2 regions of the Streptomyces sp. Tek67B01 genome follow, and region 2 is predicted to be linked to the other one. Evidence: riboswitches for the same ligand, from Rfam matches in the RefSeq annotation. Region 2 holds a riboswitch; the other holds the start of a gene.

Region 1 (8,957 bases), 1.5 Mb from region 2:
TCGCGATCGGGGCGGCCGCCGTCTGGTTCGTCGAGCGGAGCCCGTCGGGGCCGGCCGCGTACGCGGGGGCGACGGCGTCCGGCGCCCCGGCGGACGGCGGCGCGTCCGCGTCCCCGACGCCGCCCGCCTCCTCACCCCCGGGCGGGCCGTCCGGCAGCCCCTCCGCGAGCACCGCCTCCCCCGTGGGCGGTGCGCACGAGACGGTCCGTGACCCGGACGGGTTCACCATCGCGGTGCCCACCGGCTGGGCCCGGGAAGCGAGCGGGAGCGGAGTCTTCTACCGCTCCCCCGACCGGGCGTCACTGCTCCAGGTCTTCCGGGTCAGCGAGGCGGAACTCAGCCCGTTGCAGGCCGTACAAGGCGCCTCCGCCGATCTGCGCGCCCGGACCCCGGGCTACGAGGAGATCCGCGTAGGCCGGGTCCCCGGCTCCGATGACGCCGCGGAACTGGTCTACGAGTACGACAGCGCGGAGACCCACGGCCGCCGCCGGGGCGTGGAGCGGGTCTCCCGCACGCCGGACGGTGGCAAATGGGCCGTCCTGACCGCGGGCCCGGCCGCCGACTGGGCGGTCACCCAACAGCACCACGCGGCGGCGTTGGAGGCGTTCCGGCCCGGCGGCTGAGAGCCCCGGCGCCGGCTGCCCGGCGCCGACCGGGGCCCGGCGCCGACCGGGGCTCAGTGCCCCGGCGTGCCCGGCGTGTAGTGGCCCGGCACCAGGCGGCAGGTGACGCCGAACCGGTTCCAGGCGTTGATCGTCGTGATCACGGCGATCAGCTGGGCCAGTTCGGCCTCCTCGAAGTGCTTCGCGGCGGTCGCGTAGACCTCGTCGGGAACGAAACCGTCCGTCAGGACGGTCACCGACTCCGTCAGCGCGAGCGCGGCCAGTTCCTTCTCGGTGTAGAAGTGCCGGGACTCGCGCCAGGCGGAGAGCTGCACGAGCCGCTCGACGCTCTCGCCGGCCGCCAGTGCGTCCTTGGTGTGCATGTCCAGGCAGAAGGCGCAGCCGTTCAGCTGCGAGGCGCGGGTCTTGACCAGCTCGGTCAGGACGGGGTCCAAGCCCTTCTTGGCCGCGATCTCCAGCGCGACCATGGCCTTGTAGACCTCGGGCGCGTGCTTGTACCAGTTCAGGCGGGCGGGCTCTTCGGGGGCGTGTTCCGTGGCTTTGGTCGTCGTCATGCCCCCACCGTACGGAGGAGGCAGCCCGCCTATATGGTCCACATCCATGACGGAAACATGGGCCACTTTCGGCGCCGACCTGCACCTCGACCTCGCCGCCGGACGGGGGCTGCGGGCCGGGCTGACGGAGGCCCTGCGCGAGGCCGCGCGCGGCGGGCGGCTCGCGCCCGGCACCCGGCTGCCGTCCTCGCGGTCCCTCGCGGCCGACCTGGGCATCGCCCGGAACACGGTCGCGGAGGCGTACGCGGAACTCGTCGCCGAGGGCTGGCTGACGGCCCGCCAGGGCTCGGGCACCCGCGTCGCGGAACGGGCCAGGCCGCGCCGGGTCGCCGCCGCCCCCGCCGTCCGGGCACGTCCCGCCGCGCGCAGGGGGCCCGCGTACAGCCTCGTGTCCGGCTCGCCGGACCTGGGCAGCTTCCCGCGCGCGGCCTGGGCGGCGGCGACCCGACGGGCGCTCACGGCCGCCCCGAACGACGCGCTCGGGTACGCGGTGGACGCGCGCGGTCGGGTGGAGCTGCGGGAGGAGCTGGCCGGGTACCTGGCACGGGCGCGGGGCGTGTACGCGGAGCCCCAGCGGATCGTGCTGTGCGCCGGGTTCGCGCACGGGCTGATGCTGATGGCGAAGGTGCTGCGGGCGCGGCGGGTACGGGACGTGGCGGTGGAGGGGTACGGCCTCGACATCCACCGGGACCTGCTCACGGGGGCCGGACTGCGGACGCACCCGCTCCGCTTGGACGGGGCCGGGGCGCGGACGGACCAGTTGCCCGGCACGGGCGCCGGCGCGGTGCTGCTCACCCCGGCGCACCAGTTCCCGACGGGGGGCGCGCTGACGCCGGAGCGGCGGGCGGCGGCGGTCGACTGGGCGAGGACCACCGGCGGTCTGATCCTGGAGGACGACTACGACGGGGAGTTCCGCTACGACCGCCAGCCCGTCGGCGCGCTCCAGGGGCTGGACCCGGACCGGGTGGTGTACCTGGGGACGGCGAGCAAGTCGCTGGCGCCGGGGCTGCGGATGGGCTGGATGGTGGTGCCGGACGCGCTGCTGGAGGAGGTGCTCGCGGCGAAGGGCCACACCGACTGGACCTCCGGCGCGGTGGAGCAGTTGACGTTGGCGGAGTTCATCCGTTCGGGGGTGTACGACCGGCACGTGCGGGGGATGCGGACGCGGTACCGCAAGCGGCGGGACGCGGTGGTCGCGGCGGTGTCCGACCGGGCGTCCGTGACGGGGGTCGCGGGCATCGCGGCCGGGCTGCACGTGGTGCTTGACCTCGCGCCGGGCATGGAGCGGCCGGTACTCCAGGCGGCGGCCGGTCAGGGCCTGGCCTTGGAGGGCCTGTCGGCCTTCCGCCACCCGACGTCGGACCTGCCGGCGCGGGAGGCGGTGGTGGTGGGCTACGGCACCCCACCGGACAGCGCGTGGTCACCGACGCTGTCGTCCCTGCTGTCGTCCCTGCCGTGACCCTGGCCGGGTGTTTGCGCGGGCCCTCCGCGGATGCCCTGGCCGGGTCGTTGTGCGGTCCTGCGCGGGGGTTGCCCGGTTCGCCGGGCGGGGTGGGTGTCCGCCTCAAGCGCGGGCAGGGCACCGGCCAGGGTCACGGTTCGCCGAAGCGCGCAAGGGCCAGGGAGCCGGCGACGGCTACCGCGAAGCCGAGGACGGCCAGCCAGGTCAGGCCCTCGCGGGTGCGGTCGCCGAGCCAGGCCACGCCCACCGCCGCCGGGCCGAGGGTCTCGCCCAGGACCAGGCCCGCCGTCGCCGCCGTCACCGAACCCCGCTGGAACGCCGACGTGAGCAGCAGGAACCCCGCCGCCCCGCCCAACAGCAGCGCGTACAGCGCCGGGTTGGTGAAGTCCACGCCGTCGATGAGGCGGACCGACACCTCCACCACCCCGAAGCCCGTCCCCGCCGCCAGGCCCAGCACCAGCGCCCGGGCCCGGCCCGGGAGGCGGCCCGCAGCCGCCCCGGCGAGCAGTACCAGCACCGCCACGACCAACAGCGCCGGCTTCAGCGCGGGCGGCCCCGTCTCCGTGCCCTCCTCGCCCGAGGACAGCCCCAGCATCACCAGGCCGCCGCACACGACCGCGACCGCGCCCCACTCCGCCCGGCCAAGTCGCACCCGCAGCAGCCGCGCCGCGACCACCGCCGTCACCGCCAGGCTGGCCGCCAGCGCCGCGCCCACCACGTAGATGGGGATGTGTCGCAGCGCCACGATCTGGAGGACGAACCCGACCGCGTCCAGGCCCAGCCCCGCCACGTACCGCCACTGTCGCACCGCCCGCAGCAGCAGGGCCGCGTCGACCCCGGACCCCGTCCCCGGCTCGGCCGCCCGCGCGGCCACCGCCTGCAACACCGACGCCGTCCCGAAACAGACCGCCGCACCCAGCGCGCAAACCATCCCAATCAGCACGAAGAGACTGTAGGTCACCGTCGTGACAGGGGTGTGACGACGGCCGGATTCCATCTCCCCGCGGGCCCGTTCTAGTCTGTGGGGCAACGCCACCCAGGGGGAGCGAACTCATACATGGACACCACCACCGGCGCCGGCACCCGGCGCCGCATGCGTTCCGGCGCCGTCGCACTCGGCGGCATGGGCCTGCTCGCGGCCGGTCTCGTGGCCTGCGGCAGCAGCGGCGAGCCCGACAAGCGTTGCGCCGACCGCGCCACCTTGCAGAAGCTGAACGACAACGAGTGCAGGAGCGGCGGTCGCGGCGCGTACTACTACGGCGGCAGCACCAGCAGCGGCAAGGTCAAGGGCGGCAGCTTCGACAAGTCCGCCGTCACCCGCGGCGGCATCGGCGGCCACAGCGGCTCCAGCGGCGGCTGAGGGAAGGCCCGGCCACGTGAAGCGGCACACCGTCGAGCCCCGTCCCGACTGGCAGAAGACCGTCGAGGAACAGGGCCTGATCTACCCCCTGACCCGCTACCCGGACGATTCCCTGCGCCCCTACTGGGACGAGAGCGCGTACTACTCGTTCTCCCTCCCCGAGGTCGAGGCGCTGGAGAACGTCGTCGAGGAACTGCACGCCATGTGCCTCGCGGCGGCCGCGCACATCGTCGAACACGACCGCTTCGCGGACCTCGGCATCCACGATCCCGAGCTCGCCGCCCGGATCGCCGAGTCCTGGCGGCGCCGCGCCGAACAGCCCTCCCTGTACGGCCGTTTCGATTTGCGCCACGACGATTCCGGCGCCCCGGCCAAGCTGCTGGAGTACAACGCGGACACCCCCACCTCGCTGGTGGAGGCGGCGAGTCCGCAGTGGTTCTGGATGGAGGAACGCTTCCCCGGCGCCGACCAGTGGAACTCCCTGCACGAGCGTCTGGTCGAGGCGTGGCGCCGACAGGCGGAGCTGCTGCCGCCGGGGCCCGTGCACTTCGCGCACTCCGAGACCGACGAGCTGGGCGAGGACCTGATGACGGTCGCCTATCTCCAGGAGACCGCCGAGCAGGCGGGACTGGCCACGCACGCCCTGTCGGTGGAACAGATCGGCTGGGACGGCCTCTCGGGCCGGTTCGTGGACGACCGACTGCGGTTCATCCGCAGCTGTTTCAAGCTGTACCCGTGGGAGTGGCTGGTAGGGGACGAGTTCGGCCCGCACGTCCTGGCCACGTACGACCACGGCGGCGGCTCCGGCAGCACCTGCTGGATCGAACCGCTGTGGAAGATGCTCCTCGCCAACAAGGCGCTGCTGGCCATCCTTTGGGAGCTGTTCCCCGAGCACCCCAACCTGCTGCCCGCCTACCTCGACGGGCCGCGCGAGCTCGCGGACACCACCGGCTTCGCCGCGAAGCCGCTGCTGGGCCGCGAGGGCGCGGGGGTCACCCTGCACCCGGTGGGCGGGGCGCCGTTCGTGCCGGAGGAGGACGAGACGTACGTCTTCCAGGCCCTGGCCCCGCTGCCGGACTTCGACGGCAACCGGGTGGTGCTCGGCGCGTGGGTCGTCGAGGAGGAGGCGGCGGGGCTGGGCATCCGGGAGTCGGCGGGGCCGGTCACGGACGAGTACGCCCGCTTCCTGCCCCACGTCATCCTGTAGCGGCCGGGCCGTCAGACCGCCAGCACCGTGCGGAGCCGGTCCAGGCCCCAGTCCAGGTCCTCCTTGCCGATCACCAGCGGCGGGGCGATGCGGATGGTCGAGCCGTGGGTGTCCTTCACCAGCACCCCGAGCTCCATCAGCTTCTCGGAGATCTCCCGGCCCGTCCCGCGTGCCGGGTCGATGTCGACGCCCGCCCACAGGCCGCGGCCCCGGACGGCGGTCACCGCGCCACCGCCCACCAGCAGGTTCAGCTCCCGGTGCAGGTGGTCGCCGAGCTCGGCGGCGCGCTGCTGGTACTCGCCGGTGCGCAGCATCGCGATCACCTCCAGGGCGACCGCGCAGGCGAGGGGGTTGCCGCCGAAGGTGGACCCGTGTTCGCCGGGCCGGAACACCCCGAGTACGTCCCGGTCGGCGACCACGGCCGAGACGGGGACGACACCGCCGCCCAGCGCCTTGCCGAGGACGTACACGTCCGGCACGACCCCGTCGTGCGCGCACGCGAACGTCTCGCCGGTGCGGCCGAGGCCCGACTGGATCTCGTCCGCCATGAACAGGACGTTCCGCTCGCGCGTGAGTTCGCGTACGCCCTGGAGGTAGCCGGCGGGCGGTACGAGGACACCCGCCTCGCCCTGGATCGGCTCCAGCAGCACGGCCACGGTGTTCGAGGTCACCGCGTGGGAGAGCGCGGTGAGGTCGCCGTACGGGACGATCTCGAAGCCGGGCGTGTACGGACCGAAGTGGTCACGGGCCTCGTGGTCCGTCGAGAACGACACGATGGTGGTGGTCCGGCCGTGGAAGTTGTCGGCCGCCACCACGATCTTCGCGTGGCCGTCCGGGACGCCCTTGACCTCGTACCCCCACTTGCGGGCGGTCTTGACCGCCGTCTCCACCGCCTCCGCGCCCGTGTTCATCGGCAGCACCATCTCCTTGCCGCACAGGGCGGCGAGTTCGGTGCAGAAGTCCGCGAAGCGGTCGTGGTGGAAGGCGCGGGAGGTGAGAGTGACCCGCTCCAACTGCGCGTGCGCGGCATCGATGAGACGGCGGTTGCCGTGGCCGAAATTGAGCGCCGAGTAGCCGGCGAGCATGTCGAGGTACCTGCGGCCCTCCACGTCGGTCATCCACGCCCCCTCCGCCGACGCGACGACGATCGGGAGCGGGTGGTAGTTGTGCGCGCTGTGCGCGTCGGCGGTGCGGATGGCATCAGCAGTCTTCGACACGGGGTCTCCGTCCGGCAGGCAGTCGACGAGGTGGCGTCACTTTCCATGTTCGCTCGTACGACGGACGGAGAAACCTTTCTTGCGGCGCGCCCGCTAGGGTGGGCCATACGCACGGCGACTGGCGCACGGAGAAACGACTCCGGGGGAGTCGTGCGCGCAGGACCGCACACAGGGCCGCTCGCCTGGGCCTCGCGGGGACGAGACCAGACATCGACCCCGGAGGACCGCCATGAACGCGCGCCGCCATCCCGCCCTTTCCGCGACCGACCCCGAGCTGGCGTCCTTCGTCGCGGCCGAGGAAACCCTCCAGGCGCAGACGCTCCGCCTCATCCCGAGTGAGAACTACGTTTCCGCGGCGGTGCTGGAGGCTTCCGGCACCGTCCTGCAGAACAAGTACAGCGAGGGCTACCCGGGCCGCCGTTACTACGAGGGCCAGCAGAACATAGACCGCGTCGAGTCCCTGGCGATCGAGCGGGCCAAGGGCCTGTTCGGCGTGGACCACGCGAACGTGCAGCCGTACTCCGGCTCCCCGGCGAACCTTGCCGTGTACCTGGCCTTCGCGAAGCCGGGCGACACGGTGATGGGCATGGCCCTGCCGATGGGCGGCCACCTCACGCACGGCTGGGGAGTGTCGGCGACGGGCTCCTGGTTCCGGGGCGTGCAGTACGGGGTTTCCGCGGAGACGGGCCGGATCGACTACGACGCGGTGCGGGAGCTGGCGCTCGCCGAGCGACCGAAGATCATCTTCTGTGGCGGTACCGCGCTGCCGCGCACGATCGACTTCGAGGCCTTCGGGTCGATCGCCAAGGAGGCGGGCTCGGTCCTCGTCGCGGACGTGGCGCACATCGCGGGTCTGATCGCGGGCGGGGCGCACCCCAGCCCGGCCGGTCACGTGGACGTCATCTCCACCACCACGCACAAGACCCTGCGCGGGCCGCGCGGCGCGATGCTGATGTGCCGGGAGGAGCACGCGAAGGCCATCGACAAGGCCGTCTTCCCGGGCCTCCAGGGCGGCCCGCACAACCAGACGACGGCGGGCATCGCGGTGGCGCTGCACGAGGCGGCGCAGCCGGCGTTCGTCACGTACGCGCACGCGGTCGTGGCCAACGCGAAGGCGCTGGCCGCGTCGCTGCTGGAGCGGGGCTTCGACCTGGTGTCGGGCGGTACGGACAACCACCTGATCCTGCTGGACCTGACGTCGCGGGGGGTTCCCGGCAAGGTGGCGGCGAAGGCGCTGGACCGGGCGGGGGTCGTCGTGAACTACAACACGGTGCCGTTCGATCCGCGCAAGCCGTTCGACCCGTCGGGGATCCGGATCGGTACGCCGTCGCTGACCTCGCGGGGGTTGTCGGTGGAGCACATGCCGGTGGTGGCGGAGTGGATCGCGCGTGCGGTCGACGCGGCGGCCGCCTCGGACGAGCGGACCCTGTCCGCTGTCCGCGGGGAGGTCACGGACCTCATGGCCGCCTTCCCGGCCCCCGGCCTCCCGCTGTCCTGACCGCCTTCTCAGCCTCGCCGCCGCCGCGCCCCGCGCTCCGCCCGAACCCGCGCCTCAATCGCCGGCGAGGCTGGGTTTGCCCGGCCCTGCGGGACGGCGGGCGGCGCGGCCGGACACCGGGCTCGGCCCGGGCCCGCGCCTCAATCGCCGGCGAGGCTGGGTTTGCCCGGCCCCGCGCCTCAGTCGCCGGCGAGTGAATTGGTTCGGCCGGACGGCAGGCGGTGCCGCCGGACACCGGCCCCCGGGGTGGGGCGGAGGCCGGAAAGCGGTCGCTCGGCCGGGGCAAGATCCGGTCGGGGCGCTACCGCCCGGTATCGCGGTGGGGGCCCGGGATCGGCGGCGCGACCCGGAAGGTTCCGGCCGGCGGAGGGCCCGAGCCCGCCGTCACACCTGAGAGAATGAAGCCATGGCTTCTGATCGTCCTCGCGCGCTCTCCGGCATCCAGCCCACCTCCGGTTCGTTCCACCTCGGGAACTACCTCGGAGCCATCCGCCAGTACGTCGCCCTGCAGGAGACGCACGACGCCTTCTACATGGTCGTCGACCTGCACGCGATCACCATGCCGCAGGATCCGAAGGACCTCCGCGCGAACACCCGGCTCTCCGCCGCCCAGCTGCTCGCCGCCGGCCTGGACCCCGAGCGCTGCACGCTCTTCATCCAGAGCCACGTCCCCGAGCACGCGCAGCTCGGCTGGGTCATGAACTGCATCACCGGCTTCGGCGAGGCCAGCCGGATGACCCAGTTCAAGGACAAGTCCGCCAAGGGCGGCGTCAACAACGCCACCGTCGGCCTGTTCACGTACCCCATCCTCCAGGTCGCGGACATCCTGCTCTACCAGGCGAACTCCGTCCCCGTCGGCGAGGACCAGCGCCAGCACATCGAGCTCACGCGTGACCTGGCCGAGCGCTTCAACCAGCGGTTCGGTCAGACCTTCACGCTCCCCTCCGCGCACATCGTCAAGGAGGTCGCGAAGATCTACGACCTCCAGGACCCGACGATCAAGATGTCGAAGTCCGCCTCGTCCCCCAAGGGCCTG
Region 2 (8,957 bases):
CTCGGCCGCGTGGGCGGTGACCCGCTCCGCGGCGTCCGCGGGCGCGTGCGTCAGGTGAGGGGCGAACACCTCGTCGATGTCGCTGCCCACGTCGTGCGCGGCGTCCTTGTCGACGGTGGTCAGGAAGACCCCGCCGGGGCGCAGCACTCGCGCGACCTCGGCGACCACGGCCGCCACGGCGCCCGGTTCCCGCAGCAGGTGCAGCAGCCACACCGCGCTGACCGCGTCCAGTGAGGCCGCCGGGAAGGGGAGCCGGGCCGCGCCGGCCAGTACGACCGGGACCCCGCGCCGCGCGGCCGTCGCGGCCATCCCGGCAGAGGCGTCGGCGCCCAGGACCCGCAGGCCGGGGCGGGTCAGCCGGGCCGTGACGATGCCGGTGCCGCAGCCCAGGTCCAGGAGGGTGCCCGCGGTGGGCGGGAGGAGGCCGAGGACCGCGGCGGCGGCCGCCTCGGCGCGCGGGGCGCCGCCGCGGGTGGCGTCGTAGAGCTCGGCCTCGGCGTCGTAGTCGAGCAGCGGCGCCGACCCCGGGCCGGGCATCAACGGGCGCCGTGGGCGGGGGCCAGCGCCTCCACGCGTTCGGCGAGGGCGAAGTCGGTCTCGGTGACCGCGTCGCCCGCGCTGTGGGTGTTCACCGACATCCGGACCGAGTCATAGCCGAGCGTGAGGTCCGAGTGGTGGTTCAACTCGTCCTGCACGACGGCGATGTGGGCGACGAGCGCGCTCGCCGCGAGGTGGCTGCCCAGCCGGTACGTGCGCCGGATGCGGTCGTCTTCGAAGGCCCAGCCCGGAAGTTCCCGCAGCCGGTCCTCGATCTCCTTCTGGGAAAGCGGTTCGCCCGACATCCTCACGCTCCTTCACGACCGGTCGGCCCGACTGCCTGACGTGGTGTCAAGGTTCCCACACCACGCGCCATGAGGGAGGCCCCGCGCACGGCCACGATCCCCGGCGGCCCGGGTGGGCTAACGTCGGGCCATGACCTCTGCGAGTGTGGGCGCGCTGCTGCGTACGTGGCGGGAGCGGCGCGGGATCAGTCAGCTGGAACTGGCGGGGCGCGCCGATTCCTCGTCCCGGCACATCAGCTTCGTGGAGAACGGCCGGTCCCGGCCGAGCGAGGAGATGGTGCTGCGGCTCGCGGAGCACCTCGACGTACCGATGCGGGAACGCAACGTCCTGCTGGTGGCGGCCGGTTTCGCGCCCCGGTACGCGTGCACCCCGCTGGACGCGCCGGAGCTGGAGGTCCTGCGCGAGGGGCTGGAGCGCCTGCTGACCGGGTACGAGCCCTATCCGGCGCTGGTGGTGGACGCGACGTACCGGGTGGTGGCGGCGAACAGGGGCATCACGATGCTGCTGGAGGGAGTGCCGGAGCACCTGCTGGCGCCGCCGCTGAACGCGATGAGGCTCACCCTGCACCCGGAGGGGCTCGCCCCGCGCATCCGCAACCTGCGCGAGTGGCGGGGGCACCTGCTGGCGCAGATGGAACGGCAGATCGCGCTCGCCCGCTCGGAGCCGCTGCGCGCGCTGTACGAGGAGGTGTCGGCGTACCCGGTGGCGGAGCGGCGGCCCGGTGACGGCGAGTGGGGGGAAGCGGTCCCGTCCATCGCGCTCCCGCTGGTGATCGAGCACGAGGGGCACGTCCTGTCCTTCGTGTCGTCCATCTCCACCTTCAACACGCCCATGGACGTGACCGTCGCCGAGTTGGCCATCGAGACTTTCCTGCCGGCCGACCCGGCGACGGCGAAGTACCTGCGGGCACTGGGGCCCTGAACCGTCCGGGCCGCGCGGGCGGGCCGCTGGAGCGCGGCGAGGCAGGCCACGACGGCGGCTTGGGCGGGGATCCAGACGGCGCCGGCGGTGGTCGGGGCGGACCACACGAAGAGGGCGCCTCGACGACGAACCTCACGCGGCCGGCCGGGGGCCGCCGGCGCGAGGCCGGTGCGCCGATGCCGAGGAGCCGCCCGAGCGGGGCGCCGAAGGCGGCGTACGCGAAGCCGTTGGCGGTGGTGACGACGGCGTCGAGGGCGAGCACCCGGCGCAGGGCGGCGTGCGGGGCGGTGGCGCGGGCGATGGTGCCGAGCAGGGTCGCGGACATGGCGGATCAGCCTCGTCGGTGGTCGAACGGCGCGGGCACGGGACGAGGGGCGGGAGCCGGGCCCCGGAGCCGAGTGCGCGACCCCGGAACCCGATGCCCCCACTCTGCCGAGCGTTCCCCGGCCGGGTCGATTACCTCCGGGGTCATACGGGGCCGTCCCCGGCTGCGGAGACGGGACCGGGCCTGACCGCCCGCGCCGCTCCCCCGAGGGTGCGTCCGGCGGCGCCTGGCACGACCGAGACGGCCGCACACCGCCGCCCGGCACGCCCCGCCGCGGGCGCGGCACCCCAGCGGGCCCGCCCGGGGGTGCGGCCGTCCTGCCGCCCGCCCCAACCGGCGAGGTCGACACCCCGGGCGGCTCGCCGTCGAGGACGCGCGGTCCGGAGGACGTCCGAAGCTCCGACGAGGCGCCACCGCCGACCACCCCGACACGGGGCGGAGGCCGAAGCCACCCACCCGGTCAAGGCCGGCCCCACCCGGGGCGCCAAGGCCCACCCCCACCCCCGCCCGGGGCCGCCGGCCTCAACCGGCGCGGGGCGAAGCCACCGGGGCCACCAACGCGGCAACGGACCGGGCGCGGGGCCGCCCCCCGGTCCGGCCGCGGCGTCCTCCCGGGTGACACCTTCGGGGGCCGGCATGACGCCGGCCCACCGGCCCGGTTACGGGGCGGCGCCGGTGACGGCCCTCGGGCCTGGGCGCGTGGGCGGCGGCCGCACTTCCCACCCTGGGCTCGCCCGAGGGCATGGGCGAAGCCACCGGCCGGCCGGGCCACGGACTCCGCAGACGGCGAAGCCGTCGACACGTTCCGGACGCCGCCGTCGCCGGCCCCGGGCCCGCCTGGCGGCAGATCCGAGGACGCGGCCCAACCGGCGAAGCCGACACACCCCCCGCGCCGCCGGATCACCGTCGCGCCGTCTACGGGCTGACGCCGCGGCCACGTGGCACGGCGCGTCGCCGGCCTCGACCGGGCCCGCGGCGAACCAGGGGCCCCGTCAGGAATCGCGACCGTCGACCGGCCGGGGGTCGGGGCATCGGCAGGCCGCACGGCGGGCGTGGGCTCAGGGGGCGTGGGCGCCGCCCGGACGGTGGGGGGTCAGAGCGACGCGAGGTCGAGGCCGGCCTGGGTGGCGGCGGCCTGGACGGTCTGTTCCAGCAGGACGGCGATGGTCATCGGGCCGACACCGCCCGGAACCGGGGTGATCAGCGAGGCGCGGGCGGCGGCCGACTCGAAGTGGACGTCGCCGACGTTGCCCTCGTTGTACCCGGCGTCCAGCACGACCGCGCCCGGCTTGATGTCCTCGCCCCGGATGAACTCCGCCTTGCCGACGGCGGCGACCAGCACATCGGCCTGGCGCACGATCGAGGGCAGGTCGCGGGTTCGGGAGTGACAGTAGGTGACGGTGGCGTTGCGCTCCAGCAGCAGCATCCCGGCGGGCTTGCCCAGGATCGCGCTGCGGCCCACGACCACGGCGTGCTTGCCGGTGAGGTCCACGTCGTAGGCCTCCAGCAGCCGCATGATGCCGCCGGGCGTGCAGGAGACGAAGCCGGGCAGGCCGAAGCCCATGGCGGCGAAGGAGTGCGTGGTGACGCCGTCGACGTCCTTGCCCGGGGCGATGGCCTCGAAGGCGGCGCGCTCGTCGATGTGGTGCGGCACGGGGTGCTGGAGCAGGATGCCGCTGATCTCCGGGTCCTCGGAGAGCTCGGTGAGCTTGGCGACGAGTTCCTCGGTGGTGGTCGCGGCCGGCAGCTCGACGTGGCGGGAGGTGATCCCGGCCTTGGCGCAACGGTTCTGCTTCATCCGGACGTAGGTGACGGACGCGGGGTCCTCACCGACCAGCACGGTCGCCAGGCAGGGCGCGGTGCCGGTGCGCTCGGTGAGCGAGGCGGCGTACGCGGCGGTCCGCTCCGAGATGCGGCGGGCGAGGGCGGTGCCGTCCATCAGTCGGGCGGTACGGTCCGGGGTGTCGGTCTGGGCAGTCGTCATGGGGTCTCCTGGCGTCGCTGCGGATCGCGGTTCGCCCAGGCGCGCGGCAGTCGACGTACGGGAGTACGCCGGGCCGCTCCCCGGTGGTGATCCACCCGAACGCCAGTCACGGCCCGCCGCCCACTGTAGTCGACCCGGCGGACAGGCCCCAGCGGACAGGCCCCTGCCGCCGGGCCTCGACGGGCCGCGCGACAACCGGTGGATCACCGGGACGGGAGCTGGGAGGATTCCGACATGACGCGCACTTTCGACGATCTCGTCGCCGAGGCGGATTCGGTGTCCGTGGACGGCTGGGACTTCTCCTGGCTCGACGGCAGGGCCACCGAGCAAAGGCCCTCCTGGGGGTACCAGAAGCTGTTGGGCGAGCGTCTGACCGGCGTCCGCTCGGTCCTGGACATCCAGACCGGTGGCGGGGAGGTGCTCGCGGGCGCCGGGCCGTTGCCCCGGCTGACGGCGGCCACCGAGTCATGGCCGGCGAACGTGGCCAAGGCCACTCGGCTGCTGCACCCGCTCGGCGCGGTCGTGGTCGCGGACGCCGACGAGCCGCCGCTGCCGTTCGGCGACGAGGCCTTCGAGCTGGTCGCCGGCCGGCACCCGGTGACCGTCTGGTGGGAGGAGATCGCCCGCGTGCTCACCCCGGGGGCGCCTACCTCTCGCAGCAGGTCGGTCCCGCCAGCGTCTTCGAGCTCGTGGAGTACTTCCTCGGGCCGCAACCGCCGCAGGTGCGGCGGGCCCGGCACCCCGATGACGCCGTCGCCGGGGCGACGTCCGCGGGCCTGGAAATCGTCGATCTGCGCTCCGAGCGGCTGCGTACGGAGTTCCACGACATCGGAGCCGTGATCTACTTTCTGAGGAAGGTGATCTGGATGGTGCCGGGCTTCACGGTCGGGCACTACCGCGACCGGCTGCGCGAGCTGCACGAACGGATCGAGCGTGAAGGCCCGTTCGTCGCCCACACCGCCCGTTTCCTCGTCGAGACCCGCAAAGCGGGCTGAGGAGAAGGCGGGAGGAGGGCGGACGGATCAAGGCCGGATCGGGTTGCGCGGACACAGCGTGGCGCAGGTCACTCAATTCAGCGCGTAACGAATCGACTCGGGCGTGCGATGAACCGACAGGTGTCCTCGCGCGGCCCGGAATACAGAGCCCCCTGGGGTCTGTTTCCCGAGTTCGCGCGATGATGTCCCGCCCACCCCTTAATTGTTCGCAACGAGAGGCTCCTTGTGTCGCTCAGCCCGTCCCGTACGTTCCCTCCGGAGATCGCCGAATCGGAGGCCCTCGTCGCGCTCGTCGAGCGCGGCCGCGAGCAGGGTCACATCAACGGTGACGATGTGCGTCAGGCCTTCGAGGCCGGCCGCATCCCGGTGGACCAGTGGAAGCGGGTCCTGCGCAGCCTGAACCAGGTCCTGGACGAGGAGGGTGTCGCACTGCACGTCAGCGCGGCCCCCGCCACGAAGGCCGCCGTGAAGAAGCCCCGCAAGGCGGCGGCCGCGCCGGCCCGCACCGTGACCAAGAAGGCGACCGCCGCGCCGCGCCCCATCGGCGCGCGCAAGGCCTCGGCCGGCGCGACCCCTGCCACCGCTGCGGCGATATCCGCTTCGCCGACCACCGCCGCCGAGGACGAGGTGACGGCCGAGGCCGCCGCCGAGCCCAAGAAGCGCGTGGTCAAGAAGACCGCCGCCAAGAAGGCCACGGCCACGAAGAAGACGGCCGCGGCGAAGAAGACCGGCGCCAAGGACTCCGACGAGGCCGAGACCCCGGCCGTCGAGGGTGAGGACTGGGCGGTCGAGGACCTCGCCGACGAGGCCGAGGAAGAGACCCCCAAGGCCGGCGGCACCCAGGGCTTCGTCCTGTCCGACGACGACGAGGACGACGCCCCGGCGCAGACGGTCATGGTGGCCGGTGCCACCGCCGACCCCGTCAAGGACTACCTCAAGCTCATCGGCAAGGTGCCGCTCCTCAACGCCGAGCAGGAGGTCGAGCTCGCCAAGCGCATCGAGGCCGGTCTGTTCTCCGAGTACAAGCTCGAAGAGGAGGACGACCACAAGCCCGCGTTCAAGCGCGAGCTGGAGATCCTCGTCGAGGACGGTCGCCGCGCCAAGAACCACCTGCTGGAGGCCAACCTCCGTCTCGTGGTCTCGCTCGCCAAGCGCTACACGGGCCGAGGCATGCTCTTCCTGGACCTGATCCAGGAGGGCAACGTCGGTCTGATCCGCGCCGTGGAGAAGTTCGACTACACCAAGGGCTTCAAGTTCTCCACGTACGCGACCTGGTGGATCCGGCAGGCGATCACCCGCGCGATGGCGGACCAGTCGCGCACCATCCGCATCCCCGTGCACATGGTCGAGATCATCAACAAGCTGGCCCGGGTCCAGCGCCAGATGCTCCAGGACCTCGGCCGGGAGCCCACTCCGGAGGAGCTGGGCAAGGAGCTCGACATGACCCCGGAGAAGGTCATCGAGGTCCAGAAGTACGGTCGCGAGCCGATCTCCCTGCACACCCCGCTGGGCGAGGAGGGCGACAGCGAGTTCGGTGACCTCATCGAGGACTCCGAGGCCGTGGTCCCGGCCGACGCGGTGTCGTTCACCTTCCTCCAGGAACAGCTCCAGTCGATCCTGGGCACGCTCTCCGAGCGTGAGGCGGGCGTCGTCTCCATGCGGTACGGCCTCAACGACGGCCAGCCGAAGACGCTGGACGAGATCGGCCGTGTGTACGGGGTCACCCGTGAGCGCATCCGCCAGATCGAGTCCAAGACCATGTCGAAGCTGCGCCACCCGTCGCGTTCCCAGGTGCTGCGCGACTACCTGGACTGAGCGGGCCGGAACAGGAACCGGCCCGGCCCCCGTACCGTGCGTACGGGGGCCGGGCCGGTTTCTCGTGTGTCAGGACGCCGGCCGCCGGTGTCGTCGTGCCGCCATCACGGCGTAGCAAAAGACGCCCGCGAAGAGGAACAGGACGCCCTGGTAGACGGCCGCGTACCCGGAGCCCGCCACCAGCCACAGGGAGAACGCGAAGGCGAGGCAGGCCAGGGCGGCGTCGCGGACCAGCCGGCCGCGCCGGACCCGGCCGCGCTGCCCGGAGGCCAGGAAGTAGATCTGCGCGGCGGTGGACAGCAGGTAGGGGACGGTCGCGGTGAAGGTGGTGACCAGCACCAGGACCTCGAAGACGCCGTCGCCGCCGGCGGTGTAGTTGTAGACGGTCAGCGCGGAGGCCAGGACGGCGGTCACGAGGACGCCGGCCACCGGGACCCCGCGCCGCTTGGTCTCGAAGACCTTCGGGAAGAGCCCGTCCCGGGCGGCCGCGTACGGGGTCTGCGCGCTGAGCAGGGTCCAGCCGTTGAGGGCGCCGACCATCGAGATGACCGCGGCGCAGGCGACGAGGGTGCCGCCCCAGGTGCCGCCGAACATGGCGTCGACGGCGTCGGAGAAGGGGGCCTGGGAGGTGACGAGCTTGTCGTGTGCGACCAGTCCGAAGACGGCGAGGGTGCCCAGCAGGTACACGGCGGCGGCGCCCGTGGTGCCGAGGACGGTGGCCCGACCGACGTTGCGGGCCGGGTCGCGGACCTCGCCGGCGCTGACGGCGGCGGACTCGACACCGAGGTAGCTGAACAACAGGATCGCGGCGGAGGCGGAGACCGCGCCGACGGGGCTTTGACCGGTCGCCTGGAAGGGGCCGAGGTTCGCCGGGTCGAAGGAGAACAGGCCGCCGACGGCCACCAGCAGGAGCGGGGCGAACTTGAGGACCGTCGAGACGAGTTGGACGGCGCCCACGTACCGGGTGCCGGCCAGGTTGGCGAGCGCCGGCAGCCATTGCACGGCGAGGGCGCCCAGGCACATGGACCAGGTGTGCTCGCCCAGTGCCGGGAAGAGCACGCGGAGGTAGCCGACGGCGGCCACGGCGAGGGCCGCGTTCGAGACCCAGGTGGTGATCCAGTAGCTCCAGGCGGCGAGGAAGCCGGCGAAGTCGCCGAACGCGGCGCGGGCGTAGACGTACGGGCCGCCTGTCTGCGGAAGCCGCTCCGCGAGGCGGCCGAAGACGAGCGCGAGGGCGATCGCGCCGAGGGTGAGCACGCCGAAGGCGACGAGGCTGATCGTGCCGAAGGGGGCCACGGAGGCGGGCAACAGGAAGATGCCTCCGCCGATGATGTTGCCCATCACCAGGCAGGTCGCGATCGGCAGACCGAAGCGACGGGCGTGCGGGCCGCTCCCGGCCTCGGCGGGGGCGGCTGCCGGGGCGGTGGCCGGGGCGGGGTCCGGCGTGGTGGCCGGGGCGGGGTCCGGGGCGTGCAGGGTGGTGCTCACGGGTGGTGCGCCTCAGGTGTTTCATATGCTGGACGGGTCGACATATCGTCGTGCACACCAAAAGCCGCACCAAATCAGCGGATTTCGTCCTGCACGTTCACCCCCGCGGACGGAAGGATTCCGCTCGGCGTGGCCTCCGACCGTGAATCCTCCGCCCGCGCCTCCGCCCCCGCTTCCACCGGCGCCTCCACCGGTACCTGCGGCCCGTCCGCCTCCCGCAGCCAGCGGCGCAGGACGTGGTGCACGGCCTCCGCGCCCACCAGCCCGCGTCCCGGATCGGACAGCTCCGGCGGCCACATCAGGAACGGGTGCCCCTGCTCACCGCCCAGACCGCCGTGCGAGCCGATCTGCTCCTCGAAGGCGTGCACGACACCGGTCCGCGGGTCGTACGCCGAGTTCACCATGATGTCCGCCACGTGCGGGAAGGAGTCGGTCCGGCGGACGGACTCGGCCGCGCCGGGGCCGAAGCCCGCCAGCAGCGCCTCCGCCTCGCCGGGCCGGTCCAGCCGGGCCACGGCGCCGCCCGGGCCCAGCACCTCCCCGTCCACGAGGAGGAAGCCGACGCCCGGATGGTTGGCCAGGGTGG

The links. Region 2 has a riboswitch for ZMP and ZTP ahead of ACV7NM_RS06600 (bifunctional 5,10-methylenetetrahydrofolate dehydrogenase/5,10-methenyltetrahydrofolate cyclohydrolase). Riboswitches for the same ligand answer to the same signal wherever they lie in the genome.
Region 1: it holds a riboswitch for ZMP and ZTP, as region 2 does, so the genes downstream of both, ACV7NM_RS13040 (serine hydroxymethyltransferase) here and ACV7NM_RS06600 (bifunctional 5,10-methylenetetrahydrofolate dehydrogenase/5,10-methenyltetrahydrofolate cyclohydrolase) in region 2, are expected to answer to the same signal.

What each region holds. Positions count from the first base shown of each region.
Region 1 covers NZ_JBUYUY010000001.1:2,936,670-2,945,626, reverse strand. Annotated here, with positions in the region: gene ACV7NM_RS13075 (hypothetical protein) at 1-623, shown strand, start outside; gene ACV7NM_RS13070 (carboxymuconolactone decarboxylase family protein) at 677-1,177, opposite strand; gene pdxR (MocR-like pyridoxine biosynthesis transcription factor PdxR) at 1,224-2,636, shown strand; gene ACV7NM_RS13060 (DMT family protein) at 2,770-3,570, opposite strand; gene ACV7NM_RS13055 (hypothetical protein) at 3,697-3,999, shown strand; gene ACV7NM_RS13050 (glutathionylspermidine synthase family protein) at 4,016-5,206, shown strand; gene rocD (ornithine--oxo-acid transaminase) at 5,218-6,423, opposite strand; ZMP/ZTP riboswitch at 6,528-6,618, shown strand; gene ACV7NM_RS13040 (serine hydroxymethyltransferase) at 6,653-7,921, shown strand; gene trpS (tryptophan--tRNA ligase) at 8,328-8,957, shown strand, end outside.
Region 2 covers NZ_JBUYUY010000001.1:1,422,015-1,430,971, forward strand. Annotated here, with positions in the region: gene ACV7NM_RS06585 (class I SAM-dependent methyltransferase) at 1-513, opposite strand, end outside; gene ACV7NM_RS06590 (4a-hydroxytetrahydrobiopterin dehydratase) at 537-842, opposite strand; gene ACV7NM_RS06595 (helix-turn-helix domain-containing protein) at 973-1,764, shown strand; gene ACV7NM_RS06600 (bifunctional 5,10-methylenetetrahydrofolate dehydrogenase/5,10-methenyltetrahydrofolate cyclohydrolase) at 3,183-4,073, opposite strand; ZMP/ZTP riboswitch at 4,100-4,193, opposite strand; partial or broken gene ACV7NM_RS06605 (methyltransferase domain-containing protein) at 4,308-5,068, shown strand; gene ACV7NM_RS06610 (RNA polymerase sigma factor) at 5,294-6,883, shown strand; gene ACV7NM_RS06615 (amino acid permease) at 6,953-8,371, opposite strand; gene ACV7NM_RS06620 (alkaline phosphatase family protein) at 8,446-8,957, opposite strand, start outside.